2 regions of the Buttiauxella cochleicola genome follow, and region 2 is predicted to be linked to the other one. Evidence: predicted binding sites of a transcription regulator. Region 2 holds the regulator's gene; the other holds the start of a gene.
What was found. Region 2 encodes LexA, which represses DNA repair genes until DNA is damaged. Its sites were predicted from a motif close to TNCTGTATGTACATACAGNA; they were not measured.
Positions count from the first base shown of each region.

Region 1: a site for LexA is predicted at 5,073-5,092, ahead of sbmC (DNA gyrase inhibitor SbmC). Genes of this name have one in related genera too.

Region 1 is NZ_JAJSOU010000008.1:159,702-176,317, forward strand. It holds gene gabT (4-aminobutyrate--2-oxoglutarate transaminase) at 1-436, shown strand, start outside; gene yoeI (membrane protein YoeI) at 590-652, shown strand; gene LVQ79_RS12940 (APC family permease) at 642-2,006, shown strand; gene sbcB (exodeoxyribonuclease I) at 2,053-3,480, opposite strand; gene dacD (serine-type D-Ala-D-Ala carboxypeptidase DacD) at 3,746-4,912, shown strand; gene sbmC (DNA gyrase inhibitor SbmC) at 5,117-5,587, shown strand; gene LVQ79_RS12960 (FUSC family protein) at 5,676-6,734, shown strand; gene LVQ79_RS12965 (DUF496 family protein) at 6,941-7,261, shown strand; gene LVQ79_RS12970 (GHMP family kinase ATP-binding protein) at 7,395-8,255, opposite strand; cobalamin riboswitch at 8,482-8,661, shown strand; gene LVQ79_RS12975 (cobyrinic acid a,c-diamide synthase CobB) at 8,890-10,272, shown strand; gene cbiB (adenosylcobinamide-phosphate synthase CbiB) at 10,269-11,228, shown strand; gene LVQ79_RS12985 (cobalt-precorrin-8 methylmutase) at 11,238-11,870, shown strand; gene cbiD (cobalt-precorrin-5B (C(1))-methyltransferase CbiD) at 11,867-13,003, shown strand; gene LVQ79_RS12995 (cobalt-precorrin-7 (C(5))-methyltransferase) at 12,997-13,599, shown strand; gene LVQ79_RS13000 (decarboxylating cobalt-precorrin-6B (C(15))-methyltransferase) at 13,589-14,158, shown strand; gene LVQ79_RS13005 (cobalt-precorrin-4 methyltransferase) at 14,151-14,924, shown strand; gene cbiG (cobalt-precorrin 5A hydrolase) at 14,905-15,966, shown strand; gene LVQ79_RS13015 (precorrin-3B C(17)-methyltransferase) at 15,960-16,616, shown strand, end outside.
Region 2 is NZ_JAJSOU010000009.1:36,680-53,295, reverse strand. It holds gene aphA (acid phosphatase AphA) at 186-899, opposite strand; gene tyrB (aromatic amino acid transaminase) at 1,070-2,263, opposite strand; gene alr (alanine racemase) at 2,844-3,923, opposite strand; gene dnaB (replicative DNA helicase) at 4,088-5,494, opposite strand; gene LVQ79_RS13500 (quinone oxidoreductase) at 5,573-6,556, shown strand; gene dusA (tRNA dihydrouridine(20/20a) synthase DusA) at 6,770-7,768, opposite strand; gene LVQ79_RS13490 (conjugal transfer protein TraF) at 7,863-9,170, opposite strand; gene LVQ79_RS13485 (cupin domain-containing protein) at 9,342-9,845, opposite strand; gene zur (zinc uptake transcriptional repressor Zur) at 9,951-10,466, shown strand; gene LVQ79_RS13475 (CsbD family protein) at 10,554-10,763, opposite strand; gene dinF (MATE family efflux transporter DinF) at 10,921-12,252, opposite strand; gene lexA (transcriptional repressor LexA) at 12,327-12,935, opposite strand; gene LVQ79_RS13460 (diacylglycerol kinase) at 13,044-13,412, opposite strand; gene plsB (glycerol-3-phosphate 1-O-acyltransferase PlsB) at 13,539-15,968, shown strand; gene ubiA (4-hydroxybenzoate octaprenyltransferase) at 16,141-16,616, opposite strand, start outside.

The sequences.
Region 1 (16,616 bases), on a different contig from region 2:
TAAAGCGATGCCTGGCGGCTTGGGTGGTACTTATGCCGGCTCGCCTGTAGCGATTGCAGCGGCACTGGCGGTGACTGATGTCATTGAGCAAGAAAATCTCAATCAAAAGGCGCAGGAAATCGGTGAGCTAATCACTGATCGTTTACAGCAAATGAGTGAGCAATTTACCTGCATTGGTGATGTGCGCGGATACGGTGCCATGATCGCGATGGAGTTGGTGGAAGAGCGCGATAGCCACCGCCCAAATAAAGAGTTAACACAGGTACTTGTGCAAGAAGCAGGCAGAAAAGGTTTAGTGTTGCTGTCATGCGGAGTGAGAGCGAATGTTATTCGTTTTCTCGTCCCGTTAACGGCTGAAAAAGAAATTGTTAATGAAGGCCTCAATATCTTGTCATCCTGCCTTGAATTAGTGCAAAATACGCGCCTCACTAAATGAGAACAAAAAACCGACGTTAAACGCGTCGGTTATTTTTTTGCATTAAGTTCAAGTAGTCAAACAGGCATACGCCAAAAATCCAAGAGGCCGGGCTTCGTACCGGATAGATACTAGCTTTTAAAAAACGACAGTCGTGTCGCCGAGGAAATTCAGATGGGGCAGCTTTTTGCTTTTGCGCAGGTATTCGCCGTTTGGGGGAATGACCATGTCGCTTAACGTCACCGCAGGTGCAAAATCTCGTGTTGAACTCCGTAAGAGCCTTACGCTCATTCCGGTAGTTATGATGGGCCTTGCTTATATGCAGCCTATGACCTTGTTCGATACATTTGGGATTGTATCTGGCCTTACCGACGGACATGTCGCTACGGCTTACGCGTTTGCCCTTGTGGCAATTTTGTTCACCGCGTTAAGTTATGGAAAGCTAGTACGCCGCTTCCCATCAGCGGGTTCTGCCTATACCTACGCTCAAAAAGCAATCCACCCGGTGGTTGGCTTTATGGTGGGTTGGTCTGCCTTGCTTGATTATCTGTTTATGCCGATGATCAACATCCTGCTGGCAAAAATCTATTTTGAAGCTCTGGTGCCATCTATCCCGTCGTGGATTTTCGTGGTGCTGCTGGTTGGCTTTATGACTATCTCCAACCTGCGCGGCATCAAAACCGTGGCTAACTTCAACAGCTTTATTGTTGTGCTGCAAATGATCGTGATGGTGGTGATCACCGGTCTGGTTATTTACGGTGTGGCAAATGGCGAAGGTGCAGGTACGTTAACCAGTACACGTCCATTCTGGTCAGAACATGCGAATGTGGTGCCGATGATTACCGGTGCGACCATCCTATGCTTCTCGTTCCTTGGTTTTGACGGTATTAGTTCTCTATCTGAAGAGACCAAAGATGCAGGCCGCGTTATCCCAAAAGCGATTTTCCTGACTGCTTTAATTGGCGGCGTGATCTTCGTTGTGGTGTCTTACTTCCTGCAACTGTATTTCCCGGACATCTCGCGCTTTAAAGATCCGGATGCATCGCAGCCAGAAATCATGCTCTTCGTGGCAGGTAAAGCCTTCCAGTTCGGCATCCTGATTTTCTCCTGCGTGACGGTTCTGGCATCGGGTATGGCGGCACATGCGGGCGTTTCTCGCCTGATGTATGTGATGGGCCGTGACGGCGTGTTCCCGGAGCGCTTCTTCGGCTACATTCACCCGAAATGGCGTACCCCGGCGCTCAACGTTGTACTGGTCGGTATCATTGCTCTGTTTGCGGTTAAGTTTGACCTGGTGACTGCAACTGCGCTGATTAACTTCGGTGCGCTGGTGGCGTTTACCTTCGTTAACCTGTCAGTGATTTCCCAGTTCTGGATTCGTGAAGGGCGCAATAAATCCATCAAAGATCACATCAACTATCTGGTGCTACCAATTTGTGGTGCGCTGACAGTCGGTGCGTTGTGGATTAACCTGGAAGAAAGCTCGATGATTCTGGGTCTGATTTGGGCGGCCATTGGCCTGACTTATCTGGCCTTCGTAACTCGCCGCTTCCGTAACCCGGTTCCGCAATTCAACGAAGATTTAGCGTAAAAGCTAACTACGAAGAAGGCCGCGAAAGCGGCCTTTTTGCTATCTATTACCCTACCAAAAACTGCGCGTACTCAAACAGCTCCTTAAGCAACGCCGTCTTTTCCTTGTCCCCTTCATGCAGGTTATACAGCGCCTCCAGTTCTTGCGCGTAGGCTTGCAACGCTTCCTGAGATAACACATCGCGGCGGTGTTCTAACCAACGCTGTTGTTCTGCTTCATCCAGTGTTCCTGGGAAATTGCGCGCGCGATAGTTAAACAACAGCTTTTCAATACGTTTATCGGCGAAAGTGATATCCAGCGCAGGCAGATTTTGCGGATCGGTTTGCAGCACTATGCGCATCGCCGCACGGTCTGCATCACTGAAGAAACCGTTATAAAGCTGCGCATCAACATTTTCAGATGGTACAAAAGGTTCGGATTCAGCAAAGATAGCCACCGCTTTTTCACGTACTAAAGGGTGTTCGCGCAGTAACTTCAGGTTATCCAGGCAACGCTTACGATCGATTCCTAAACGTTCGGCATCTTCCGGGCGCAGCGTATTAGCCACCGCCAGCACCGGGCATTTATTCAGATGCACCAGTTTAATTGGCACCGCAGCCGCATCGCCAAGCGCGGCCTTCGGCGTATACAAACGTTCGCGTAATGTATCGGCGTCCAGTTCCAGCAGCGGCGAAATATCACCTGCTAAATCGACCATAATCACCGCATTTTTGTTATCCGGGTGCCAGGCCAGCGGTGCAATCCAACTGGTGTTGCCACGCCATGCGCCGAACATCCCGGAAACATGCACCAGTGGTTTCATCTGCGGGATATCAATCAATGTGGTGAGTTTGTGTTTGGAACGATGGCTGTAAAGGTACTCAAACAGCCGTGGCTGGCGAGTCTTAACTAATTGCGCCATCGCGATAGTGGCGTATACATCAGACATCGCATCGTGCGCGTTCGCATGTTCAATACCGTTGGCTTTGGTCAAATGCTCGAGGCGGAAACTCGGCAGCCCCTCGTCGTTTTCCGGCCAGACAATCCCTTCCGGGCGCAGGGCATAGCAGGCGCGCATCACATCGAGCAAATCCCAGCGCGAATTATCGTTCTGCCAGCTCCAGCCGTATGGGTCGTAAAAGTTACGGTAGAAAATATTGCGCGTTACTTCATCGTCGAAGCGCACGTTGTTGTAGCCGACCACGCAGGTTTTCGGCACGGTAAAGATATTGTGAATACGTTTGGCAAAATCTGCTTCATTCACGCCCTGAGCCAGTGCGTGTTGTGGGGTAATACCGGTAATCATCACAGCTTCTGGCTGTGGAAGGTAGTCATCAGCGGGTTTGCAATAGAAAACTTCAGGATCACCGATAACATTGAATTGGTCATCAGTACGAATCGCTGCAAATTGCGCTGGTCGGTCAAGAGATGGACTCTTGCCGAAAGTTTCATAATCATGAAAGAGGAAGGTCGGTTGTTGCGTTGAATTTTCCACGGCTTATTTCCGCCCTTGAGTGTTGTTTAACTTGCTGTTATTAAACTGAAATACCACTAAAACCCTCTCCATGTTTCCATCTTGATTATCAGGTGTTGCATAAGTGCATGGTAAACCATTAATAAGCCTCCTGCACCACCGTGAAAAGCATTCAACGCCCGTATGCAAATTTGATTATTCATAACTTTTTGCAATTTAATCGCGAAAATTATCGCAAACTCCAGTAAAAGAAGCGGCTGAATTTATTGTTTCCGAGGGTATATCGTTGAAGATCCGTCTATTTGCTGCCTGTTCATTGCTTTCTTTTGTTGCTCACTCCGCTTTTGCCGACGATACCTTTGTTAATGCACCACCACCTCCACAGATCCAGGCGGGATCGTGGGTGTTGATGGATTACACCACCGGGCAAATACTGACAGCGCAAAATGAACATGTGCGACGCAACCCGGCGAGTCTGACCAAACTGATGACCGGCTATGTGGTGGATCGCGCCATTGATAGCGGGCGTATCTCGGCAAACGATATGGTCACCGTAGGTAAAGATGCCTGGGCGAAAGGGAATCCGGTTTTTGACGGTTCGTCGCTGATGTTTTTGAAAGCAGGTGACAGATTAACGGTTCATGACTTGAGCCGCGGGCTGATTATTGATTCCGGGAACGACGCTTGTGTCGCGTTAGCCGATTACGTCGCTGGCGGGCAGCCACAATTTGTGGCCCTGATGAACAAATACGTGCAGCAGTTACATCTGCGCGATACCCATTTCGAAACGGTTCACGGCCTCGATGCGCCTGGCCAGCATAGCTCGGCATACGATCTTGCGGTACTTTCTCGCGCCATTATTCACGGCGAGCCTGATTTTTATCATATGTATAGCGAGCGTAGCCTCACGTGGAATGGCATCACGCAGCAGAACCGCAATGGCCTATTGTGGGATAAGGGGCTGAATGTGGATGGTTTGAAAACCGGGCACACTGCCAGTGCAGGCTTTAATCTTATCGCTTCAAGTGTTGATGGCGAGCGCCGCTTAATTGCCGTTGTCATGGGTGCGGAAAGCTCGAAAGGCCGCGAGGATCAGGCGCGTAAACTGCTGCATTGGGGTCAGGATAATTTTGATACTGTGCAGGTGCTGCATAAAGGCAAAAAAATTGGCACCGAAACAGTCTGGTATGGCGACCAAAAGAAAGTTGAAGTCGGCACCAATCAGGATGTCTATCTGGCGCTGCCAAAATCAGAAGTTCCAAACATTAAAGCCAAATATGTCCTTGATAACCCGGAGATGGAAGCGCCTGTCGCCGCTAACCAACATGTTGGTGAAATTGAACTGTTTGACCGCGACAAGTTGATTGCACACTGGCCGCTGGTAACGCTAACAGATGTTAAAAAGGGCAGTGCATGGTCGCGATTTAGTGATTATCTGAGCCACAAGCTGTAGTTGCTTAAAAATTTCAACAGGCTGACTTTATGTTGGCCTTTTTTTCGCATTTAGTTCTAACCTGCGCTTCTCGTCTGTACTACGATCTATTGGCGAAAAGCGATCTTGCTCGCAAAGTAACCACATCACCCTGCCAAAGGATTGCTTCCCTGCAATAGAGTGGTGTATTTATATACAGTACTTTTAATCGGGTCAGGAGGTCATATGGAATTTAACGTACAACAAGTTCATGAGCGAAAAGTAGCGGGTTTTCATATGGTAGGGCCGTGGGAAAAAACGGTTCAACAAGGATTTGAGCAACTTTCTCTATGGGTTAAATCGCATAAAGTCGTCGGTGAAGAGTGGCTGGCGGTTTACTACGATAACCCAGATGTCGTGCCTGCAGAAAAGCTCCGTTGCGATACGGTTGTATCCGTTGCGGAAGATTTTACCGTGCCTGAAAACAGTGAAGGTGTCATCACTACACGCATTGAAGCAGGGCAATATGCGGTCGCGCGTGCAAAAGTCGACGACGGCGATTTTGCAAAACCATGGAATATCTTCTTTGATAGTCTCCTTGCTGATAACCGTTACCAGTTAACCGGCAAACCTTGCTTTGAGCACTACCTGAATGATGGCTCTGAGAGTGGAGTGTGGGAAGTTGATATGTATATCCCGGTAGCAGATCAAGTCTAAAGGCGAAGGGGGCTCAAGCCCCCTAACTTTGTGATGCCCACACTAAAAAAACAGGTACAATCACGCTTTTGTTTCAGGAGAGCCGGGTGTGCGCCCCGACAAATCACTAAGCCCGTTTGAACTGCGTGTTTATCGCAACTACCGAATTGTGCACGGCGTTCGTATCGCGCTGGCATTTGTTCTTACCTTTCTCATCGTACATCTTCTGAAAGTTCCGGAGGGCACGTGGCCATTAATCACTTTAGTGGTGGTGATGGGGCCAATATCCTTCTGGGGAAATGTAGTACCTCGCGCCTTTGAACGTATTGGCGGTACCATTTGTGGCGCAACCATGGGGCTTATTGCACTAAGGTTGGAGCTGTTTTCTCTGCCGCTGATGCTGGTTTGGTGCGCTTTTGCTATGTTTATTTGCGGTTACCTGGCGCTGGGGAAACGCCCGTATCAGGCTCTGCTGATTGGTATTACCCTTGCGGTCGTGGTGGGTGCTCCGGCTGGGGATATGGAAATTGCGATGTGGCGTAGTGGTGATGTTATCTTCGGATCATTACTCGCAATGCTATTTACCAGTATTTATCCGCAGCGCGCGTTTATCCACTGGCGCATTCAAATGGCGAATTTCGTCACCGCCTTTGGCCGGGTTTATAACGCAGGTTTTTCGCCGAACTTGCTGGAGCGCCCGCGTCTGGAAAAACACCTGCATCAGGTGTTGACCGATGTAGTGAAAATGCGCGCGCTGATTGGGCCGAGCAGCAAAGAAACCCACATCCAGAAATCTATTTTCGAAGCGATACAAACTGTCAGCCGTAATATGGTGTGCACGCTTGAGCTGCAAATCAACGCTTACTGGGCTTCCCGAGAGAGTCATTTCCTGATGATCAATGCTCATACTCTGCGTGATACTCAGCAGATGACGCAACGCACACTTGCTGCGATTGCTCATGCATTGCATGACGGCAACCCATCACCGATTTCTGCGAATAATGAAAAGCTGACTGAGATCGTCAGCGAGTTGCGCCAGCTTATGCAGGAAGGTGGAAATGGGAAACTTCAGGAAACCCCAATTCACGGTTATGTCTGGTTGAGTCTGGAGCTTGCTCGTCAACTGGAATTACTCTCGCAGTTGATCTGCCGCGCGTTACGTAAATAATTGCGGGGTGCGGAGCGAATTGCTGGTTTCGATTCAGCACCAATTGAGGTTAAGATAGCGAAAGAGACTAATCGCCTGTACTGTTTGGTTATAGAGCCCGGAACAGACGGGGATAAAAGAATTGTCAGCGGCCGCCGCTACCATTAAGGTAATCTTATGGCGGTTGTCTTAACGAATCCGAGTATGAAATTAGCAGGGGTATAAAAATGGAACCAACTAAACCTTCTTTCCAGGACGTGCTTGAGTTTGTACGTCTGTTCCGTCGTAAAAACAAACTGCAGCGTGAGATTCAGGACGTTCAGAAAAAGATCCGTGATAACTCAAAACGTGTTCTGCTGCTTGATAACCTGAGTGACTATATTAAGCCAGGTATGAGCATTGAAGCTATTCAAGGCATCATTGCCAGCATGAAAACCGACTACGAAGACCGTGTTGATGATTACATCATCAAGAATGCTGAACTGTCTAAAGAGCGTCGTGAAATTTCCAAAAAACTGAAAGTGATGGGTGAAATCAAACCCGACTAAATTTACCCGTCATACTTCGAGCTGCCTGTGTGTTAGCTGCGTTCACTTACCGCTTTAATGCAACTCGAATTATTTAGGGTAAATAGTGTTAATTGTGAAAACCGCCGAATCGGCGGTTTTTTTTCGCAACAACTCAGCGCACTCCGCCCTCTATCATCTTTACCAGATGCTGCTGCGGATAATGTCTATCAATCTCTAAATGCTTTATCAGCCAGAGCATCTTCTCAACATCATGCTTACTGGTATCAAGCATCAATCCCACCACACTGCCGCTATGCGCCACATTTAACCCGTACAAATCTGTCTCTTCGACCAGGGCTAATAGTTGGGAAAACATGGGTTTTACTAACAGTTGCTGGCAGGCTTTGGCACTCATTGTAGTGGCTTCACCTAACAACCGGGCATCTTGTTGTCGGCAACTGCGTTGTAGCGTCTGCCAGGCGTTATCCAGTAAGCCCGCGTTATGGATTAACACTGATTCTCGTTCGTAACGATGATAATCCTCCGTCAAAAGCGTGGTATTGCTTTCAAGCAGCAGAATTTCCAGCATTGGCGTGGGCTGGCAGCTAATTTGTACTTGTGCCTGGATATGGTCAAAAAGGGTTGGCTTGCGGAAAATCGTGCTGTCCGTTGGTTCTAGTTGCACGCATAAAGTGGCAAGCGCGGACTCATCCAGCATTTCACCTAAATGACGCGCGGTAGCAACTGCTGTGGCGGCAATATCCGCAGTGCTACTGGCAAGACCTTTCCCGACCGGAACCGTTGATTCCAGATTAATGCTCAGGCTGTTTGCTAGCGCAGTGGAATAGCCAAAGTACGCGACGACGCACTCCAGCATCTGGCGCATTCGGGGCCGCTCGCCGGAGAGCCTCTTGCCTTCACTGACTTCAACGGTGCTAAACCAGTCTATCGGGCAGGACACCAGTTTTTCCCCGCCATCTATCCAGCCCTGAATTAACTCGCCGCAGGATGCCGGGCAGCGTGCTTCAGCCATAGTATTGGCAACTCTCTTTCATGTTGGGATTCATTCTGTTTTTCACCGCAGGCGCGGGAAGATAGCACAGCGGCACATTACAACGATTAAGAGCTAAGCATTAATAAAAATCAGTAAAAATTGTTATAGCGCAACAATCAATATCTATTAGCTTTTACACTAGAACCGCTTTTACAAATTTATATGCATGATGATTAAAAAATGTCATGCAGTAAAACGGTAATTAAAATCGATACAACTGACTCGTTTATGCCATGTGTCAAACATGGCTGGGAAGGGGGTGACAATCCCCCGCAGCCCCCGCTGCTGTGATGCCGACGAACCCGCGTAACCACTGATCTTTGATTGGGAAGGGCGGGCGAGAGTGACGCTAAGCCAGAAGACCGACTTGTCAGCCGTACCCGTCATACTTCAAGTTGCAGGTGCGTTGGCTGCACTCACAAACCCGAATCACTTACTACAGTAAGCTCATCGGGATTTGCTCGATTGCCGCCTTCCTGCTCCACGAATTATTCCGGGTAATATTTTAAACAACTCCTTCGGTGGGAAGCCAGTTGTCATCAGATGCGTGCAGCCGCAAGGTGCGCGCACGTGCTGACATCCGCATTTTGCCGAAGTAAGTAAAAAGGCAATTATGGCAGGGGCAGCGAAACACGCATTCGTCATTGCAGGAACCAGCAGCGGCTGTGGCAAAACCACTGTCACGCTCGGGCTGCTCCGTGCCCTCATGCTGCGCGGCCTGCGCGTTCAACCTTTCAAAATCGGTCCCGATTACCTCGACAGCGGCTGGCACAGTGCCGTGTCTGGCATTGCCTCACGCAATCTCGATGCGTTTATGCTGCCCACGCCAACGCTTAATGGTCTGTTTGCAAAACAAATGCAGCACGCTGATGTCGCCGTTATCGAAGGCGTGATGGGGCTGTACGATGGTTACGGAACTGACCCGGACTATTGCAGCAGTGCTGCAATGGCAAAACAGCTCGGTTGCCCGGTGATTTTGCTGGTGGACGGTAAAGCTGTCTCCACTTCTATTGCTGCAACGGTAATGGGCTTTCAGCGATTTGACCCAACATTGAATATCGCGGGCGTTATTCTTAATCGCGTCAACAGCGATAGCCATTATCAATTACTTGCCGATGCCATCACCCGTTATTGTGGTATTCCGGTGCTTGGCCGCGTGCCTGTCATGGCCGATGTGGCTTTGCCTGCACGACATCTCGGACTCGTTCCTGCCCAAGAAAATGCGCCGCAAGATGAACGCTGGCAGCAGCTGGCGCAACAGCTCGAAGAAACCGTCAACATTGACCTCCTGTTAAATTTATCTCGCCTGAACTCGCTGCCACAAGGTGAAGCGCCGGTTATACCTGATGCGGCACTGGCTGATGGGCTTACTCTTGCACTTGCCGAAGATGAAGCCTTCAACTTTTATTACCCGGACAACCTCGAATTACTCGAGCAGGCAGGGGTAAAAATCCAGCGTTTTAGCCCCTTGCATGACACTAAACTCCCTGATTGCCAAATGATTTGGCTCGGCGGTGGCTATCCAGAAGTACACGGCGAGAAACTTGCCGCCAATATCAAAATGCGTGAATCCCTGCAAAAGGCACATCAGCAGCGAATTCCGCTGTACGCCGAATGTGGCGGGTTGATGTATCTGGGGGAATCTCTGACTGACGGGAATGAGGAAACCCATGCCATGTGTGGCGTATTGCCTGGTCACAGTCAGATGGGCAAACGGCTGACGCGTTTTGGCTACTGCGAAGCCACGGCATTACACGACACGTTACTTGCCAAAAAAGGCGAAACCCTGCGCGGCCATGAGTTTCACTACTCCGATTTTAGCGGCTCATTACCTGCCGCTCTCGATTGTTGCAAATGGCGTGATGGTGTAGCTATTTCGCGCTGGCAGGGCGGTATTCAGCATCATGCGACCTTTGCAAGTTACCTGCATGTTCATTTCGCCCAACGTCCCTCGTTACTCAATCGCTGGTTAGCACTTGCGAGGAATCACCTATGACACTTCTTGCGTGGGCTGTCGCGTGGTTACTGGATTATTGGCTCGGTGACCCGCATCACTGGCCACATCCGGTGCGCTGGATTGGCAATCTCATCAGCTTTACGCAGCGCCAGATACGCCGGTGCTGCAAAAGCGACCGTGCGCTGAAAATCGGCGGCGGCGTGTTATGGCTGGTTGTGGTGGGTTCGACCTGGGGCGTGAGTTGGGGAGTATTGCACCTCGCAAATCAGGTATCTGTGTGGCTCGGCTGGCTGGTTGAGGTGTGGATGATTTATACCGTGCTTGCCGCCCGTTGCTTGAGTGATGCGGCACTCGAGGTTTATCGCGCACTCAAAGATGGCACGCTAGAAGAGAGTCGCGAGAAATTATCCTGGATAGTCGGGCGTGATACTTCGCAACTCGAGCGCCCGCAAATCACCCGTGCGGTGGTCGAAACGGTGGCAGAAAATAGTGTCGATGGTGTGATTGCTCCACTGTTCTTCCTGATGATTGGCGGTGCACCACTTGCCCTGGCCTACAAAGCTATCAATACCCTCGACTCCATGGTCGGTTATAAAACCGAAAAATATCGCGCCATTGGTTATGTCAGCGCCCGGCTTGATGACCTCGCTAATTTCATTCCCGCAAGATTAAGCTGGTTGCTGCTTACCCTCGCGGCCTTTTTCTTGCGAGCCAACCCTCGCCAGGCGCTGCTTATCGGCTGGCGTGACCGCTATCAACACAGCAGTCCGAATTGTGCCTGGCCTGAGGCTACCGTTGCCGGCGCGCTAGGTATCCGACTGGGCGGGCCGAACACCTATTTTGGCGAGCGGGTAGAAAAACCGTGGATGGGGGATGAGCAGCGCGGCATTGCCCTTGACGATATAACTCGCACCATGCAACTCATGATGTTGGCTTCGCTGTTTGCTTTGCTGCTGTTTGCCGCATTGCGCGTACTTGCACCTGGCATAGCTTAAGGACACCTGATGAACTACCTGCAACAACCCCAGCTTATTGAGCAGCACAGTTTTGAAATCATTAGCGAAATCATTGCCGCCGAGCGCCCGGAATATCGTTTTAACGATGCTATTCAGGAAGCGATGATCAAGCGGGTTATCCACACTACCGCCGATTTTGAGTGGCTGGATATTTTGTGGTTTTCACCTGATGTCATCGAAAAACTGACCGCCAGTTTGTTGCGTGGTTGCACGTTGTACACCGATACCACCATGGCACTTTCGGGTATTAACAAGACCCTGCTGGCGGAGTTTGGTTGTAGCTGCCGCTGCTTTATTAGCGACCCGCGCGTGGTGGCTCATGCCAAAGAGCAGGGCGTGACTCGTTCTATGGCGGCGGTGGATCTGGCTTTAGAGGAAGATGGCGAGAAGGTCTTTGTCTTTGGGAATGCGCCAACCGCGCTGTTCCGCTTGTTAGAGTTAGGAGCCAAACCTTCAGCCGTTATCGGCGTGCCCGTCGGATTTGTCGGGGCTGAAGAGTCTAAAGAAGCGCTGGTTGAAAGCGGCTTACCGGCCATTGCTGCGCGTGGGCGCAAAGGCGGCAGTAACGTCGCCGCAGCTATTGTGAATGCGCTGCTTTACCGCTTGCGGGAGGCTCAGTGAGCGAGCAAACCGCCGATTGCGTCTGGCATAAAGGCAAGGCATACCGCAAAGGCTACACCACCGGTTCATGCGCCACTGCTGCGGCTAAAGTCGCGGCTCTGATGGTATTGCGCCAGCACGTGATCGACCAGGTTTCTATCGTCACCCCTTCAGGCGTCACACTGCATCTCAACGTTGAAATGCCAATTATCGAAGGTCAGCAGGCGACGGCGGCAATCCGTAAAGACGGCGGCGATGACGTCGACGCCACTCACGGCATGCTGATTTTCGCTCGCGTACAGCTTAATGACAGCGGTGCGATCACCCTGCGCGGCGGTACCGGGGTCGGCAAAGTCACACGCAAAGGCATCGGTTTGCCCATTGGCGAATCGGCCATTAACCGCACGCCGCGCCAGACCATTGAAGCGGCGGTGCGTGAAGTTATCGGCGCGGAACGTGGCGCCGAAATTGAAATTTTTGCTCCAGAAGGTGAGGAGCGAGCAAAGAAAACCTACAACCATCGCCTCGGGATTTTGGGCGGGATTTCGATAATCGGTACCACCGGTATTGTGATGCCGATGTCCGAAGAAAGCTGGAAGCGTTCACTGGCACTCGAGCTGGAAATGAAACGCGCCGCCGGGCTGGATAAAGTCATTCTGGTGCCGGGCAACCACGGTGAACGTTTTGTCCGCGAGCAACTCGATTTGGACAGTGAATGTGTGGTGACGATGAGCAATTTCGTCGGCTACATGATTCAGGAAGCGGTGCGCCTTGAGTACCGTCACATCGTGTTGATTGGCCACCCTGGCAAGTTGGTGAAAGTCGCCGCCGGGATTTTCCACACCCACAGCCACATTGCCGACGGGCGCATGGAGACGTTGGTCGCACACCTGGCATTAATGGGCGCGCCGTTTTCGTTGCTGGAAGCTGTAAGCCAGTGCGACACCACTGAAGCGGCACTTGAAATCATCGCGGAGCAAGGCTGGATGGGCGTGTTTGAACGTCTGGCAATCCGCATCTGTGAGCGTGTTACTGAGATGCTGCGTTTCACCCAATCCCCGCCTAAGTGCGACGCCATTTTATTCTCGTTCGATAACCAGGTTTTAGGCAGTAGCCGCCCGGTGGCTGAAATAGCTCAGGAGTTGCGATGCTGACCGTTGTAGGTATTGGACCAGGGGCTGCGGAGTATCTGACTTTCCAGGCGCGTATCGCCATTGATGAAGCGCAGATTCTGGTGGGCGGGGCTCGTCAACTGGCGCTGTATGCTGATTCGGAGGCCCAGACGCGTTTGTTGGATAGCGATCTTGACGGCTTAATCACCTGGCTTGGTGAACGCCTTAGCCAGCAAATAGTGGTCCTGGCCTCCGGCGACCCGCTGGTTTATGGCATTGGCAAACGTCTGGCAGCAAGTTTCCCCCCTGAACAGCTGCGCATCATTCCCGGCATTAGCTCGATTCAATATCTGTGCGCCAAAGCCGCCGTCGATATGAACGACTTATGGATCACCAGCAGCCATGGGCGTGAACCCGATTTCAACGCGATTGTGGCGCACCAAAAAGTGGCAATGGTGACCGACACCATTATCGGGCCGCATGCCATCGCCCAGGCATTTTTGATGCGCGGCCTCAATCCCATTCTCATTATTGGCGAGAACCTGTCGTCAGCAGATGAACGAATCCATCGCTTGCGCGCTGCTGACGTGGCGCAGTCTTACGCGATGAATGTGGTGATAATACTCAATGAAAGATGATCTGTTTTTACGCGGTGCACGCGTGCCGATGACTAAAGAAGTGGTACGTACTCAGGCGCTCGATCGCCTGCAATTACAGCACGCCACGCACTTTATCGACATCGGCGCAGGCACCGGCAGCGTGTCCCTTGAAGCGGCGATGCGGTACCCGCAATTGCAGGTGTCGGCAATTGAGCGCAACCCTGACGCGCTGGCGCTGATGGCAGAAAACCGTGAGATTTTCGCCTGTCCGAACGTTGAAATCATCAGCGGGTACGCGCCAATAGAGCTGAACGTGATGGCCGATGCGGTGTTTATCGGCGGCAGTGGTGGGCAACTTACGGAATTGATCGACTGGTCGCTGGCGCATTTGCATCCCCGCGGACGACTGGTGATGACATTCATCCTGCTGGAAAACTTAACCTGCGCACTAACCCACCTTGGGCTGTGCGCGGTGAGCGATTTTGACTGTCTGCAATTGCAGGTCGCAAACCTCGCAACGCTTGGCAGTGGGCACTATTTCAAACCGAACAATCCCACTTATCTGATCTCTTGTCGCAAGGAAGGAAGCAATGACTGAGTTATTTGATACCCGCAAAGTCTGGTTCGTTGGCGCAGGTCCTGGCGACAAAGAGCTGATCACGCTGAAAGGCTACCGCATCTTGCAACAGGCAGAAGTGGTGATTTATGCCGGCTCGCTGATCAATCCTGAACTGCTGGATTACTGCCAACCTGGCGCCGAATGCCACGACAGCGCCGCGCTCAATCTCGAAGAGATTATTGAGTTGATGGAAAACGGCGTGAAAGCGGGCAAGCTGGTGGTGCGCCTGCAAACCGGCGATCTCTCGTTATATGGCTCGATTCGCGAACAGGGTGAAACGCTCACCAAACTTGGCATTGGCTACGTTTCAGTGCCTGGGGTGAGCGCATTTCTGGGCGCTGCCGCGCAGCTTGGTGTGGAATACACCGTACCGGTAGTCTCGCAGAGCCTGATTATCACGCGTATCGAAGGCCGCACGCCGATGCCGCCGCTTGAGCAGCTTGAATCCTTCGCAAAACACCAAACCTCAATGGCCATTTTTCTCTCGGTACAACGGATTAACCGTGTGGCAGAACGCCTGATTGAAGGCGGTTATCCAGCAGATACGCCAGTCGCGGTAGTCTATAAAGCCACCTGGCCTGATTGCCAGGAGTTACGCGGCACCCTTACTGACATTGCTGAAAAAGTACGCGAAGCCGGAATCCGTAAAACCGCGCTGATTATGGTTGGGGCGTTTTTGGGCGAGGAGTATCACTACTCGAAACTCTACGACGCAGGGTTCAGCCATGAATACCGCAAAGCCTGAGTCGATCGCGCTGTTTTGCCTGACACCAGGTGGCGTGGTGCTGGCACAACACCTGCGTGATGCGTTACCCGTGACCTGTTTTACCAGTGAAAAGTTGCTACAGCCAGGTTTCATCCCGTTTGGCGGCAGTTTTGCTCAAACGGTACAGCAGGCATTCAGCGAGTATTCGGCTCTGGTATTTATTGCGGCCACCGGAATTGTGGTGCGGGTGATTGCGCCAATGCTGTGCGACAAACTGCAAGACCCGGCGGTTGTGGTAATGGATGAACGCGCAGAACACGTGATCAGCCTGCTTTCCGGCCACATGGGTGGTGCTAACGAGCTAACTCGCCAACTGGCAACGCTGCTAAACGCAGACCCGGTCATCACTACCGCGACCGATGTGAATCAGATGGCGGCGCTTGATACGCTTGCGGCAAAACTTGACGCAACTATGCTCGATTTCCGTCTGGCGGTGAAAACCGTCAACCAAATGTTGGTGAGTCAACAGCACGTTGGCCTGTGGTGGGACAGCGAATTTGCGCCACATGCTGAGCGTTACGACACGCGCGGCTTTATTGCGATTGAGGGCCTTGATGCCCTGCCAGAGCTTGATGCGCTGGTGTGCGTCACGCTGCGTGATTCGCAGCCTGCCTTAAATATCCCCGTTTATAAACTGGTTCCGAAGCGCGTCATAGCAGGCATCGGCTGCCGCCGTGACACTCCGCCACAAACCGTGGCCGCGCTGCTCCGCCAGCAGCTTGCTGTGAACCATTTTGACCCGCTGGCGTTGTGCGCCATCGGCAGTGTGATGCTCAAGCAAGATGAGCCTGCACTGCTGGAGCTGGCACAGCACCATCAAATCCCTTTCAAACTTTTTAGCGTTGACCAATTGAGCGAACACGAGCATCGATTTCCGGCATCGGAATTTGTGCGCCTGACCGTAGGCGTTGGCAGCGTCTCACAACCTGCTGCGTGGCTGATGAGCAACGGCAATCTAGTGGGTCACACTCTGAAACAGCAGGGTGTCACCATAACTTTAGGAGTTTCAGACAGATGTTAACGGTAATCGGCATTGGCCCTGGTAGCGAAGCCATGATGACTCAGGAAGCTATTGCTGCTCTGCAGGAAGCTGAAATTGTCGTCGGATATAAAACTTATACCCACCTGGTGAAGCCATTAACTGGCGACAAACAGGTGATCAAAACCGGCATGTGTAAAGAGATTGAACGCTGCCAGACCGCCATCGAACTGGCGCAAGCTGGACATAACGTGGCGTTAATCAGCAGCGGTGATGCCGGGATTTACGGCATGGCCGGTCTGGTGCTGGAACTGGTGACATCGCAGCAACTGGACATTGAGGTACGGCTGGTGGCGGGCATCACAGCCAGCATTGCCGCTGCATCATTACTCGGCGCGCCATTAATGCATGATTTCTGCCATATCAGCCTGAGCGATTTACTCACGCCATGGCCGGTTATCGAAAAACGCATTATTGCGGCGGCTTCTGCTGATTTTGTTATTTGTTTCTATAACCCGCGCAGCCGTGGCCGCGAAGGTCATCTGGCGCGTGCGTTCGAATTGATGAGCGAGTTTACCAGCCCGCAAACGCCAGTGGGCGTGGTGAAAGCGGCCGGACGTAAGAAAGAACAAAAATGGCTGACCACCTTTGGTGAGATGGATTTCGAACCGGTTGATATGACGAGTCTGGTG
Region 2 (16,616 bases):
TAAATAATTCGAGTTGCAGGACAAAAGGCTTTAGCCTTTTGAGCAGCGCTTGCGCTGACCTCGACAGAGGCGAGGCTTTGCCGAGTAACGCGGCAAGTGAACTCACCCCAGGAGCTTACTAAAGTAAGTGACTGGGGTGAGTAAGCGCAACCAACACACCTGCAGCTTGAAGTATGACGGGTAAATTAATATTCAGAGTTAACAATCACTTCTTCGCCAAATGCCCCTGCTTTTGGCAATGGCTGATAGCTGGAGTTTGAAGCGCGTAGCAGGCGAATACCTCTCGCACCTACGTCCTGAGCAGCAGTAATATCGCCGTCTGAGTCACCGTAGAACACTTTGATTTTCTTATCTTTCAGCCACTGCGTCTTCGTATTTTGCCCAGGTTTATCACCAGCAAAAATAACCGGGTTAACGCTGGCTTGCGGGATCAGGAAATCATTTTGTAGCGTTTGGGTCACGGTTTCTGTTTTGGTCTGGCTGCGGCCTGTCACAAAGTAGATGCTGTCGCCGCGTTTGAGGTGCATGGCGATAAGATTTTTCGCCACTTCTTTTGGCATACTGAACTCATCCCAGCCGTTGTTCATTTTTTCCCAGAAAGCAGGGTTTTTCAGGTAATCCTGTTTCCCTGGAGAAAACTCTTTTTGCCCGCGATAGAAGCCAGGGCTTGAGAAAAGCACCGTGTCGTCAATATCGAAACCAACCGCTATCGGGGCACGCCCCAACAGGCTATTTTCAATTTGAGCAACGGAAACCCAGTGAACAGGAACTTGCTGAGCCAGTTGTGCAACAGTCACACCAGGGTTGAGCTGAGCAGGTACAGATTCCTTAGCAACAACAGACTGATTCAATCCCAATAACAAACAAACGGCACTTAATGCCATAGTTAGCTTACGCATCATTTTCCCTTTAATTATGATTAGTGAGGGTGATAAAGCAGAACAGATGGTCAAAAATCAATTCGACCATACCGATGCGAAAGCGCCAGAGGAAGGAATTTTTCAAGATTTATCATAGAAAAAGGCGATGATCACACATCGCCTTTTTAAGATTAAAAGTAAGTGAGTACTTACATTACAGCTGCAAACGCCTGTGCCACACGCTGTACGTTATTGCTGTTAAGTCCTGCGACACACATCCGCCCGCTGGCGATCAGATACACGCCAAACTCATCACGCAGGCGGTCAACCTGTTCCGAGCTCAGGCCGGTATAGCTGAACATGCCACGTTGTTGCAGCAGATAGTCGAAGTTGCGATCTGGCATTTCCGCTTTCAGCACGGAAACCAAAGCCTGGCGCATATCAAGAATACGGCGACGCATGGTTTCTACTTCAGCCAGCCAGTTGGCTTTCAGTTGTTCGTCGTTCAACACCAACGCCACCACCTGCGCACCAAAGTTTGGCGGGCTGGAGTAGTTACGGCGTACGGTCGCTTTTAGCTGACCCAGTACACGGCTTGCAGTTTCCGCGTTTTCACAGACAACAGAAAGGCCGCCGACACGCTCGCCATACAGCGAGAAAATCTTCGAGAACGAGTTGCTGACCAACGCTGGCAACCCGGCGCTGGCAATTGCACGAATCGCGTAAGCATCTTGTTCCATGCCTGCACCAAAGCCCTGATAAGCGATATCAAGGAAAGGAATCAGCTCGCGAGCTTTAAGGATTTCGACGACTGCATCCCACTGGGAATCGGTCAGGTCAGAACCTGTCGGGTTATGACAGCACGGATGCAGCAGTACGATACTTTGTGCAGGTAGGGTATTCAGGGTTTCCAGCAATGCTTCGAAGCGCACACCATTGGTCTCGGTATCGAACCACGGGTAGGTATTCACTTCAAAACCCGCACCGCCAAAGATAGCGACATGATTTTCCCAGGTCGGATCGCTGACCCACACCTGGGAATTTGGGAAATAAGTTTTCAGGAAATCCGCACCCACTTTCAACGCACCGGAGCCACCAAGTGTTTGAATAGTGGCGATACGGCCTTCCAGCAACGCCGGGTGGTTTTCACCAAACAGCAGCGGAGCAATCGCGCTGCGGTAGCTGTTCAGACCTTCCATTGGCAGGTAAATAGATGCGCCATGCGGCGTAGCATTCAGGCGTTCTTCAGCTTGAGCCACGGCCTGCAACTGCGGGATGATCCCATCTTCGTTGTAATAGAGGCCAATGCTGAGGTTGACCTTGTCGCTACGCGGATCAACTTTGAAACGTTCCATAAGGGAAAGGATTGGGTCGCCAGCATAGGCGTCAACTTTTTGAAACACGGTGAGGTTCTCCTGGTTTACAGTGTCGCGGACAACCAATGTAAACCGGAAGTTGGGGCGAGATCGAGGGGTTTATGCTTAGAAACACCCCTCTCCCTGAGGGCGGTCTCTTATACACAACTCACTCAGGCAATCTTGTCAGGGTGAGATCTTTAAGCCTCGTTGATTTTCCGTTCACCCGTGCGTTCAGTTATCTCTTTCATTCCCGAAAACGGTGAACGTATCAAGGAGAGAACGCCCTCTCCTTGATAATCCTGGCGCCCGGTCATTAAATTGCCGCTGCGCGGTAAACCCCAGCTTATCCCCAACATCAGGGTCGTTCGCGACTCGCTCCCGGCGGATCGCTCTCTTTCGCTGCTCCCGGCAGCTCAACCCTGATTTATGGGGAACACTGGGGGCAATTTATACCGGGTACAAGGTCAAAACCCGCTCGGTGCTGTCTTTGGGTTTTGACGTTGACCTTTGGTTCCGGCTTCAATCGCTATATGAAACACGGAACACCGGGTGAACGGAACTGTCTCCCAACTTAAAACGATGAGACTAAGAGACAGCCCCGAGGGTGAGGGGGAAAGCCAGAAAACTAGTCCAGATACTCCATAGCAACCCTTGACGTCAGGCGCGTGATAAGTTCGTAAGCACTCACTTTTGTGATTTCAGCAATACGTTCAACCGGCAGGCTATCGCCCCACATCACCACGCTATCACCCACTTTGTCTGCTGACTGCGGGCCAAGATCGACACAAATCATGTCCATCGCCACACGCCCGACAATTGGCACTTCACGACCATTCACCAGCACAGGGGTGCCAGAAGGCGCTGCGCGCGGGTAGCCATCTCCATAACCAATAGCAACCACACCCAGACGAGTATCGCGCTCGGCAATCCATGTACCGCCGTAACCGACCGCTTCACCGGCTTTGTGCGCACGCACCGCAATCAGACTGGAAGTCAGTGACATCACCGGCTGACAACCAAAATCTGTGCCGCACGATTGTTGCTCCAACGGAGAAACGCCGTACAAGATAATGCCTGGGCGAACCCAATCCATATGCGAGGCTGGCCACAACAGGATGCCACCAGATGCGCCAATAGAACGCTCTCCAGGCTTGCCCGCGGTAAACGAATTGAAAATATCGAGCTGGCGCAGTGTGGCGTCAGATTCTGGTTCATCTGCACGGGCAAAATGGCTGACGATATTCACCGGCTGGCTGACATTTTTGCAGCGGGAGAGACGCTGATAAAACGCCTCTGCTTCTTCAGGCAAGATACCCAACCGATGCATGCCGGTATCCAGTTTCATCCACACGGTAATCGGATGGCTTAACTCAGCCTGTTCCAGTGCTTCAAGCTGTTCGATGCAGTGGATGGCAGTCTGGAAATTTTGCTCGGCAATGGTCGCAAGGTCGCTTGCATTAAAGAAGCCTTCCAGCAGCAGAATGGGCTGAGTGATCCCACCCGCACGCAAGCGAACACCTTCCTCAAGACGGGCCACGCCGAAGGCATCAGCATCGGTCAGTGTTTGGGCTGTCTCCAGCAGACCATGCCCATATGCGTTTGCTTTCACAACCGCCACCATACGGCTGGCTGGAGCCAGTTCGCGCAGGCGTTGCAGATTATGTCGCAGAGCGCGGCGGTTAATTTTTACGGTTGCCGCTTGCATGTTCGTTCCTTGCTAAAAATTAAATATGGGATACCACAAATCCTCAAAATCATTCGTTTCACAACAAGGCGGCAAGAGAACTCGTCCCGATGAGCTTACTAAAGTAAGTGATTCGGGCGAGTGAACGCAGCCAACACAGTTGTGGCACGAAGGATGAAGAGGATTTAGTCTTCGTCGTACTGAGGGCCTGCATAGTTATCGAAACGCGAGAACTGCCCGTTAAACGTCAGGCGCACGGTGCCGATTGGGCCGTTACGCTGCTTACCGAGGATGATTTGCGCGATGCCTTTCTCGTCACTGTTGTCGTTATAAACTTCGTCACGATAGATAAACATAATCAAGTCGGCATCCTGCTCGATGGAGCCGGATTCACGTAAGTCGGAGTTCACCGGGCGTTTATCGGCACGTTGTTCCAAAGAACGGTTCAACTGCGAGAGCGCCACTACTGGCACCTGTAGCTCTTTTGCCAGCGCTTTTAGTGAGCGCGAAATCTCGGCAATTTCCAGCGTACGGTTGTCGGACAGCGACGGCACACGCATCAATTGCAGGTAGTCGATCATGATAAGGCTCAGGCCACCATGTTCGCGGTAGATACGGCGCGCGCGGGAGCGCACTTCCGTTGGCGTCAGGCCTGAGGAGTCATCAATGTACATGTTGCGTTTTTCAAGCAAGATGCCCATGGTGCTGGAAATTCGCGCCCAGTCTTCATCATCAAGCTGGCCGGTACGGATTTTGGTTTGGTCGACGCGTGACAGCGACGCAAGCATACGCATCATGATTTGTTCGCCGGGCATCTCGAGGCTGAAAATCAGCACCGGTTTTTCCTGCAACATCGCGGCGTTTTCGCACAAGTTCATCGCAAAGGTGGTTTTACCCATCGACGGACGCGCCGCCACAATGATCAGATCCGATTTTTGCAGACCCGCTGTTTTCTTGTTCAAGTCCTGGTAGCCGGTGTCGACGCCCGTTACGCCATCATGTGGCGTCTGGTACAGCGTTTCGATACGCGAGACTGTCGCTTCGAGGATTTGGTCGATACTTTTCGGGCCTTCGTCTTTATTCGCACGGCTCTCAGCAATCTGGAACACACGGGATTCGGCGAGGTCGAGCAAATCTTCACTGGTTCGCCCTTGAGGGTCGTAACCGGCATCGGCGATTTCATTCGCCACAGAAATCATTTCACGCACTACGGCACGTTCGCGCACGATATCAGCATAGGCACTAATGTTCGCAGCACTTGGCGTATTTTTTGATAATTCGGCCAGATAGGCGAAACCACCGACACTTTCCAGGTTGCCCTGAAGTTCCAGAGATTCAGAAAGCGTGATCAGGTCGATTGGCTTGCTCATTTCGAGCAAACGCTGCATTTCGGTGAAGATCATGCGGTGTGGACGGCTGAAAAAATCGTTAGCCACGACGCGCTCGGAAACGTTATCCCAGCGTTCGTTGTCCAGCATTAAACCGCCCAACACCGACTGCTCCGCTTCCAGAGAATGTGGCGGCATTTTCAGCCCTTCCATCTGACGATCGCGGGGTTCTTTCGGTTTGTTGAAGGGTTTATTTCCTGCCATAGTGAGGGCGTTACCAAAATCAGATAAGAGAGACGAGAGTTTACTCTATCTCCCTCCGAGGAAACAGAAGGAGTTCTCATGGCAACACGCATTGAATTTAGTCAGCACGGCGGACCAGAAGTCTTAAAAGTTGTTAAATTCACCCCAACCGCACCCGCAGAAAACGAAGTCCAGGTTGAGAACAAAGCGATTGGTATCAACTACATCGACACCTATATTCGCAGCGGTTTATACCCACCTCCGATGCTACCAAGCGGCCTCGGCACTGAAGCTGCGGGCGTAGTCAGTAAAATTGGCAGCGCGGTAACACATATTAAAGTTGGCGATCGTGTGGTCTATGCACAGTCAGGACTTGGCGCTTACAGCAGTGTTCATAACGTACCGGCAGATAAAGTAGCAAAACTCCCGGACGCTATCTCTTTCGAACAAGCTGCTGCTTCCTTCCTTAAAGGGCTGACGGTCTATTATCTGCTGCGTAAAACCTACGATATTAAAGCCAACGAAGTTTTCTTGTTCCATGCCGCAGCCGGCGGCGTGGGGCTGATTGCCTGCCAGTGGGCAAAAGCGCTGGGTGCCAAATTAATTGGCACTGTCGGTTCTGCGCAAAAAGCAGAAAGCGCCAAAAAAGCCGGAGCCTGGCAAACCATTAACTATCGCGAAGAGAATCTTGTCGAACGCGTGAAAGAGATAACCGGCGGCAAGAAAGTGGCGGTGGTTTATGACTCGGTCGGGAAAGATACTTGGGAATCGTCGCTCGATTGCCTGCAACGGCAAGGTTTGATGGTGAGTTTTGGGAACTCTTCCGGCCCGGTGACGGGCGTGAATCTGGGGATCCTGAACCAGAAAGGCTCGCTGTATGTTACGCGTCCGTCACTAAATGGTTACGTCACCACGCGTGAAGAGCTGGAAGAAGCGTGCAACGAGCTGTTCTCGTTGATTGCCAGCGGCGTGATAAAAGTGGATGTGGCGGATAGCCAGAAGTTTGCCCTGAGCGATGCTGCACTGGCTCATGCAACACTTGAGAGCCGCAGCACGCAAGGTTCTAGTTTGCTGATTCCATAAAAGAATTTGGGCCTCCCGAGGGAAGCCCATTCTTTTTTGTTCGCTCTGTATGTAGGGTACAGCGCGATGAATTCGTTTTTTTGCAACCCGGTAATAATGTCAGGTTTGGTAAATAATTGATATCCCACAGCCCGCGAACTTAGCCAGAAAGATGCGAGGTTGTGATCAACTCCGCAATACCTGAGCAATTCACACGGTTATTGCTGCTAAAATTTAGCGCTTATCCGCAACCAACGACAAAGCATGTTCCACAACGTCGATTCCTGCACCGGCTTTATGGGCATTTTCACTCAGATAACGACGCCATTGGCGCGCACCCGGAATACCCTGGAAAAGTCCCAACATATGGCGAGTGACATGGCCTAAATAAGTGCCGTTTGCCAGTTCACGCTCAATGTACGGATACATGGCACGAACCGCTGCAACGGTGTCGATTTCCGGCGAATCAATACCAAAAATCTCCCGGTCAACCGCCGTCAGCAGGCCAGGGTTTTGATAGGCTTCGCGCCCCACCATTACGCCGTCCATATGTTCCAGATGCGTTTTAGCTTCTTCCAGCGTTTTAATTCCACCGTTAATCGCCATCGTCAGATGCGGGAAATCACGCTTTAACTGATAAACACGCGGGTAATCCAGCGGTGGAATTTCACGGTTTTCTTTCGGGCTTAAACCAGAAAGCCAGGCTTTACGGGCGTGGATGATAAACATCTCGCATTCACCCTTCCCGGCTACCGTGCCAATAAAATCGCAGAGAAATTCGTAGCTATCCTGGTCGTCAATGCCGATACGCGTTTTGACAGTAACCGGAATAGAAACCACATCACGCATCGCTTTAATACAATCGGCAACGCGCTGCGCGTCCGCCATTAAACACGCGCCAAACATGCCATTTTGCACACGATCTGACGGGCAACCCACGTTCAGGTTAATTTCATCGTAGCCGCGCTCTTGCGCCAGTTTCGCGCAAATAGCCAATGCAGCCGGATCGCTACCGCCTAATTGCAGCGCGATAGGATGCTCGTCTTCGCTGTACGCCAGATAGTCCCCTTTGCCATGAATAATTGCACCGGTTGTCACCATTTCGGTGTACAGCAGTGTCTGGCTAGATAACTGACGCAAAAAATAACGGCAGTGGCGATCGGTCCAGTCAAGCATCGGCGCAATAGAGAAACGATGTGGCTGGAAAGGAGTCTGGCTGATTTGTGAGGACATAGGCACTGGCGTTTACGGGCTACGGTTAAAAAAGGGTCGCTACTATAGCATAAAGCAGCGTCGGGACACCCGCTCGTCCCGACTGCTATTTTTATCAGAAGGTAACGCTAAGCTGCGCTCCGGCCCCCCATGTCTGGTCTTCGCCGTATAGCCCCATTAAATCAACATGAACACGATTAAATGGCGCAAAACCAACACCGCCGGTAAAGACGTTGCTGTCGTTTGATTTGACGTCGGCACGATAACCCGCACGCACGGCAAGCCATGGCAGCGGCGTAATTTCTGCACCGACGCCAACGTACTGCGAGTCTTCTTCGCTTTTGAAGCCTTTGGTTTCGGTGAGATCACCATCGGCGCTAAGGGTGATGAGATCGTTATGCCAGGCTACACCAGCCGTCACCAATGGACGAATCTGGTACGTGTCTTTGTAGTTAGTTGTCTCACCGGTTCTGCCATTGGTGATCAGAATATCTTTGGTATCAATGTCACGCGAAATCAGGTTCTGACCGCTCAGACCAACCGTCCAGTTTTCGCCGAAATCGGCCGCCAGGCCCGCATCCACATTGAAACCGGTATCATCATTGCGATAGCGGCTGCTATTCCAGTCACTGCTATCGTAGTTATAAATCGAGGTGGTGTAGTTATAGAGCCAGGTTTTTTGCAACTTCGGTGTGACGCCAAAAGAAACCGGCACTCCACCGAGATCAAACTCCTTCGCAAGCGCCACGCCATAGTCAGAGACAATAGCCGCACGGCCAGAAGCAGTAGAATTCAGATTGCTGGTGATAACATCGGAGCCATTAATAGCGGCATCAAACGCAACGCCCCCGGCCACTGCCCGAGAACCGGCGATGCTATTGAGATAATCGATATCTTGCTGATCGATGGAAGAACTAACATGCGCACGCGCATAGGCTTTTGCGACAAAAGCCACTGAAAGCACGTCGTTTGGAATACTGACTGCGATACTGGCACCCGCCTTCGCGTTTGCCGTTTTTCCTTTCAGATCATTCAGCTCACCAGCCAGATCGCCCGCAGCACTCTGAAACTGGCTGAGCGAACCATTTGGATTTAAAAGGATATCCTGCAGGGTGAGATCGTCGATAACGTTTTTGTATTGATCAACCTTATCGCTAATGTCATCAATCTGATCCTGCAGATTATCTTTATCCGTAATTTGCGCACTCACAGACGGTAGAATAACCGTCACTGTGTCGTCCTGCTTAGCCTTAGCCAGCAACGCGGGGTTCGTAAGCACCCCACTTCCGTAGCTCGCGGAAGCGACACCAGTACCACCCATTGCATCACTTCGTGCTTCAGACCATGTGCCCGCCGCATAAGCGTGATTTGCCATAAATAAAGATGCGGCGCTAAACGCCGCCAAAGTTTTCATTTTTTTCATTCACCACACGTCCGTCTGTTGATCAGATGTAATAACTGCCCCTGCCAGTTATGACTGAACAGAGGCGGACTATTGCTGTGAATAAAAGGCTGAAAAGTGGGCTGTTTCGCCCATCGGAATCCCGTTTCTATCCTTCAGGATTATGAGTTCAAAATTTCCATGCAAACTTATTTATAGTTTACCGTTCGGTTTTCGTGAAGGCTGACCGTCATGTGGGCCGAAAAATTGGGGGGGATGATCAATCCATCGATCCTGTCGCTGTGCGGCATAGCCTGGGTTTAGCGGGTAATAAATTCGATTCTCAGCTTTATTTGCCTCCCCCACAATTAGCAGTCGGACTTCATGCTCTGTGTTGTTGATAAAGGTATGGCAGGTACCTGTTCCAGCGGGGAAACCAACGCTATCGCCAGGTTCAAGTGGGTAAAGGTGCCCATTAATCCACACTTGTGGATGCCCTTCGAGCACATAAGCAAACTCTTCTTCGCTGCTTTCAGCATGAGGATAAGATGTGCGGCGACCTGGTAGCAGGCGCTCATGATGAATTCCCAGGCGATTAAGACCCAGCTTGCGGGCCAGTGGCGCGCCAATAGAAAACCGCTCTGCGCTGTCTGGATAAGTCGAATCATCGTCACCTTCTATTTCCTTCCAGTGGCGAATGCAATCAGGTTTATTCATAACAAACTCCGGGATAGTCATCTCAAAAGGTTGTGGCTAAGCGCACCACTCGGCGTTTTTTGCGCGTTGTGATAAAGTGTAGGGCTAATCTACAGGGGAATACTGATGGACATCACGACTTCACAAAACGTGTTAGCGCAGGCTGAAAAACTATGCGAGCAGCGTAATGTGCGCCTGACACCACAACGTCTTGAAGTATTGCGTTTGCTGACTCAGCAAGCAGGCGCTATCAGTGCTTATGATTTGCTGGATTTATTGCGTGCCAGCGAACCGCAAGCTAAACCCCCGACAGTGTATCGTGCGCTCGATTTTCTGCTCGAACAAGGTTTTGTACACCGTGTAGAGTCCACCAACAGCTATGTGTTGTGCAATCTTATCGATCAGCCAACTCACTCATCTGCGATGTTTATTTGTGATCGATGTGGTGCGGTGAAGGAGCGTAGTGCGGAAGGTGTGGAAGATATCATGCACCAACTGGCGGCCCAGTTAGGGTTTGCTCTGCATCATAACGTTATTGAGGCGCATGGTTTATGCAGCGCGTGTGCAGAAGTTGAAGCTTGTAGCCACCCGGATGCTTGCGGGCATGACCACTCCATTCAGAGTAAAAAGAAGTCACGTTAGATTGGTTGGATTTGAGTTGAATGGAACGGTACATCCATGTACCTGGGCAGGGTAGCCTTGAGAACTAACACATCTAAGGGAAACTAATTACCAACGGTATTTGTTGCGAGTTTCCCAATCAACGACTTCTTCCTCTGCCTTATCCTTTTCGTACCCATAACGCTCTTGAATTTTACCGACAAGCTGATCGCGTTTGCCTTCGATGACAGTCATATCATCGTCAGTCAGTTTGCCCCATTTCTCTTTTACTGTGCCTTTAAACTGTTTCCAGTTACCGCCGATTTCGTCTTTATTCATAATAATATCCTCATCGTTCGGGGAAGAACTGCTAAAAAATTACCAACGTCCAATGTGCTGCCATTTGGCCAACACCACTCTATCTGCTGGACGTGATAATAATTGTAGTCAAGGATATGGTGGTACGGAGAAAACTAAGAATCTTTAACCATACGGCTTAACTTTGTACGTTGTTAAACCAGCTATTTTGCTGCCAGTGACGACGCCAAATCCAACCTAACGCCAGCCCCCGCAGAGCAAGGAATACCGCCACAGAAAGCCATAACCCGTGGTTGCCTAAATACGGAACCGTGAAGAGCGTTAGCCCGAAACCAACAGCGGCAACCGCCATGCTATTACGCATCTCAGCTCCCCTTGTCGCGCCAATAAACATCCCATCCAGCAAGTAGCACCAGACACCGACTACGGGTAATACAATCTGCCAGTGGAGATAGCGATCGGCCTGTAGCTGTAATTGGGGAATGGACGTCAGAAGAGAAACAATTTGCTCGCCAAATAGGGCATACACCACGGCAAACATGAGCGCGACTAAACCCGCCTGGCGACAGGCAGCACCCCAAACCTCGAGTAGTTGGCCGCGATTCTTTGCGCCATAAGCTTGCCCGGAATGGGCTTCAACGGCATAGGCAAAACCATCAAGCGCATAAGCGGTAAACGTCAGAAGCGTCATTAATACCGCATTGACGGCGACAATTTCGCTACCTAAGCGCGCACCAAAGATGGTCACTGATGCAAAGCACACTTGCAGTAATAACGAGCGCAACATGATGTCCCGATTGAGCGCCAGTAAGCGCCGAACATTGCCACGCCAGGACTGCTTAATCATCTCAAAGCTGATACCACGCATGCCCATAACCTTCTTCACCATCAGCAATCCGATGAAAAATGTCGCGTATTCAGCAGTGACAGTCGCAAGTGCCGCCCCTTGAACATCAAGGTGCAACCCCATAACCAGCCACACATCCAGTACGATATTCAGAACATTGCCGACTACCAGCAAGATAACCGGAGCTCGTGCGTATTGAACCCCTAACAACCATCCTAGTAGAACCAGGTTGGCAAGCGAGGCTGGCGCACTTAGCCAGCGGATTTCAAGAAAGCGTTGTGCTTGTACGAGCACATCCTGATTGCCACCAACAATTTGTAAAGCGAGTGAAATGAGGGGATCGCGCAGTAAGACAATTGCCACCCCTGCCCCAAGTGCCAGCAATAGTGGTTGCACCAGTGCACGAGCTAACGCTGAGGGATTATTGGCGCCAAAAGCCTGAGCAGTTAAGCCTGTGGTACTCATTCGTAAAAACAGCAGCAACATAAACAGGAAGCTGGTTGCTGTCGCACCAATGGCAACACCGCCCAAGTAAACAGGACTATCCAGATGACCAATCACAGCCGTATCGACAAGGCCAAGCAGCGGAACAGTAATGTTGGAGAAAATCATGGGTAAAGCGAGGCGCCAGAGCGCACGATCCGCTGTGGAGAATAATTGCATGACCTCTCCTGAAGGAGATCAAAGAGAATTAAGGCAGTGATGCGCATTCTAAATGCGCATCACCTAAAGAGATTTTACAGCCAGTCGCCGTTGCGAATAACCCCAACAGCCAGCCCTTCAATTGAGAAGTTATGCTCGCGCAGGTCTACCACGATCGGTTCAAACTCACTGTTTTCTGGCAGCAGATGAACTGTATTGCCCTGTTGTTTTAAGCGCTTAACGGTAACTTCATCATCGATACGCGCGACAACAACCTGGCCATTACGCACATCCTGAGTTTTATGAACCGCAAGCAGGTCGCCATCCATAATGCCGATGTCTTTCATTGACATACCGCTGACGCGCAGCAAGAAGTCGGCATTTGGTTTGAACAGTGAAGGATCAACCTGGTAATGGCCTTCGATATGTTGCTGTGCCAGGAGTGGCTCACCTGCAGCAACACGCCCAACCAGTGGAATACCAGTCACTTCTTCCACCAACAGGCGGATACCACGGGATGCACCAGAAACAATTTCAAGCACACCTTTACGGGCAAGTGCTTTTAAATGCTCTTCAGCGGCGTTCGGAGAACGGAACCCCAGACGTTGAGCAATCTCGGCACGAGTCGGTGGCATGCCGGTCTGGCTGATATGATCCCGAATAAGATCAAACACCTCTTGCTGCCTGGTAGTTAACGCTTTCATTCCGCCCCCTGGGTGTTTATACAGTTATGCTGTGAGTATATACAGTCAAAGGTCAATTTGGAACCACAAATTAAGCAAAAAACCAGGCACTTAACTATTCTGGAAAGATCACCGCAAATGCGACCAAAGCAGCGTGACCCAGGTAATTACTGCGAGGATAATTGAAATTAATACAGCGGCCGAGCCCATATCTTTGGCGCGTCCTGAAAGCTCGTGATAATCAGTGCCAACACGGTCGACAAGTGCCTCAATAGCGCTATTGAGGATCTCGACAATCATGACCAGCACGACTGAGCCGATAAGTAGAATGCGGGTAATGGGATCGACATCTAACCAACATGCGATGGCAATGGCGATAACAGCAGAAACGCCTTCCTGGCGGAAAGCTGCTTCGTTGATCCAGGCTGCTTTGAGCCCTTTCCATGAGTAGCCTGCGGCTTTGATGATACGGGTAAGTCCAGTGGTACTGCTCGCCATTTTAGGAAACCTTTTCAAATTATTTGCATCAATGCTTGTCAAAATTATAACGCCACAGAAATCTGGGTGAGATTCTGATATTCTTGCGGCGAATTTGCATCATTAACCTGAGGCTTTACATCGTTTATGTCAGGCTGGCCAAGAATCTACTACAAATTACTTAATTTACCATTAGGCGTTCTGGTAAAGAGCAAGTCCATTCCGGCAGATCCACAGGCCGAACTGGGCTTAGATCCCACACGCCCAATAATGTACGTTCTGCCTTATAACTCAAAGGCGGACTTATTAACCCTGCGCGCGCAATGCCTCGCGCACAACTTGCCCGACCCTCTCGAGCCGTTAGAGATCGACGGTGCGGTATTGCCGCGCTATGTCTTTATCCATGGCGGCCCGCGTGTGTTCACTTATTACACGCCAAAAGAAGAGTCGATCAAGCTGTTCCATGATTATCTCGACTTGCACCGCAGCAATCCAAATCTGGATGTGCAGATGGTGCCGGTATCGGTGATGTTTGGCCGCTCTCCGGGTCGCGAAAAAGGCGAAGTTAACCCGCCACTGAAGATGCTTAACGGCATTCAGAAATTCTTCGCAGTCTCCTGGCTTGGGCGCGACAGCTTTGTGCGGTTCTCTGCACCTGTTTCGCTGCGCCAGATGGCAACCGATCACGGTACAGACAAAAAAATCGCCCAAAAACTGGCACGCGTGGCGCGTATGCACTTTGCTCGCCAGCGCTTAGCGACTGTTGGCCCGCGTCTGCCGGTACGTCAGGATCTGTTCAATAAGCTTTTGGCTTCAAAAGCTATTGCCCGTGCAGTAGAAGATGAAGCGCGCAGCAAGAAAATCTCCCATGAAAAAGCGCAGCAAAATGCTGTTGCCTTGATGGAAGAGATTGCGGCGAACTTCTCTTATGAAGCCGTTCGTTTGACCGACCGCGTATTAGGTCTGACGTGGAACCGTTTGTACCAGGGCATTAACGTTCACAATGCTGAACGCGTTCGCCAACTGGCTCATGACGGCCATGAGATTGTCTATGTGCCCTGCCACCGCAGCCACATGGACTACATGCTTCTGTCTTACGTGCTCTATCACCAGGGGCTGGTTCCTCCGCACATTGCAGCGGGTATCAACCTGAATTTCTGGCCAGCCGGCCCGATTTTCCGCCGCCTGGGCGCGTTCTTTATTCGCCGTACCTTTAAGGGCAGCAAACTCTACTCCACCGTGTTCCGTGAATATCTTGGCGAGCTGTTCAGCCGTGGCTATTCCGTTGAATACTTTGTGGAAGGTGGCCGTTCTCGTACCGGCCGTTTGCTAGACCCGAAAACCGGCACGCTGTCGATGACCATTCAGGCCATGCTGCGCGGCGGTACACGTCCAATTACATTGGTGCCGATTTACATTGGCTACGAGCATGTAATGGAAGTGGGGACTTACGCGAAAGAACTGCGCGGTGCGACTAAAGAAAAAGAAAGCTTCATGCAGATGGTACGTGGGCTGAGCAAGCTGCGTAACCTCGGCCAGGGCTATGTTAACTTCGGCGAACCAATGCCGTTGATGACATTCCTCAACCAGCGAGTGCCTGAGTGGCGTGATTCAATCGACCCGATTGAGGCCATCCGCCCGGCATGGTTAACGCCAACGGTTAATGAAATTGCTGCCGAACTGATGGTGCGTATTAACAATGCAGGCGCGGCAAACGCCATGAACCTGTGCTGTACCGCGCTCCTGGCATCGCGCCAGCGTTCACTGACGCGCGAACAACTGACCGAACAGCTCAACTGTTACCTGAGCCTGTTGCGTAATGTGCCGTATTCACCGGACGCTACCGCACCAGACCAGCCAGCAGAAGCGCTTATCGAACACGCGCTGCAGATGAATAAGTTTGAAGTAGAGAAAGATACGATTGGTGACATCATCATTCTGCCGCGTGAGCAGGCAGTGCTGATGACTTACTACCGTAACAACATCCTGCATATGCTGGTGTTACCTTCTCTGCTGGCTGCAATTATCACGCAGCATCGCCACATTTCCCGCAGCGAGCTTCTGCGTCAGGTTGAGCTGCTCTACCCGATGCTGAAGTCTGAGTTGTTCCTGCGTTGGGAAAAAGCTGAACTTGCCAGTGAAATGGATGCGCTGCTTAATGAACTGGTTCGTCAGGATCTGATTACCCTTACGGGTGAAGAAGTGGTGATTAACCCGGCACGCTCACGCACTATGCAGCTTCTGGCGGCAGGTGTTCGTGAAACGCTGCAACGTTACGCGATTACTTTCTGGCTGCTGAGTGCAAATCCATCGATTAACCGTGGGACGCTGGAGCGCGAAAGCCGCACCGTTGCCCAACGTTTGTCGGTGTTGCATGGCATTAATGCACCGGAGTTCTTCGATAAAGCTGTATTCACCTCGCTGGTATTAACCTTGCGTGATGAAGGCTATATCAGCGACACCGGAGATGCAGAACCCGCCGAAACGATGAAGGTCTACCAGATGCTGGCAGAGCTGATCATGCCGGATGTGCGTTTGACGATTGAAAGTGCGACGTCGCAGGCTGCGACCGAGTAAAAAATCTGGCGGATAAACGAAGTGTCATCCGCCATTTAGTTTCTTATACCCGAGCTACTTCGAGATGCAGGTAGGCGGCAATCGAACGAATCCCGATGAGCTTACTCAAGTAAGTGATTCGGGTGAATGAGAGCAGCCAACAACCCTGCAACTTGAAGGGCGATGGGTATAATTAGAAGTGTAGGTAACTCAACACCAACCCTATAAACAGCACCAGGCCAACATAGTTATTGTTGAGGAAAGCTTTAAAACACGCATCACGGTCACGATTCGCCGTCAGCCGTTGCTGATGGACAAAGAGCATCCCCGCCAGCGCAATAGACCAGTAGAACGCCCCACCTAATCCGTTTAACCAGCCAATCACCGCCAACAACACCATCACTGTAAACTGCAAAATACCGATAATCAGATTGTCATAACGGCCAAATAAGATGGCTGTGGATTTAATGCCGATTTTCAGATCGTCATCGCGGTCAACCATTGCGTACTGCGTGTCATAAGCCACAGCCCAGCAAATATTGGTTAAAAACATCAGCCAACAGCTAAGTGGAACAGACTCGCTCACTGCGGCAAATGCCATCGGGATTGACCAGCCAAATGCAGCCCCTAGCACCACTTGCGGCAAATGAGTGTAGCGCTTCATAAACG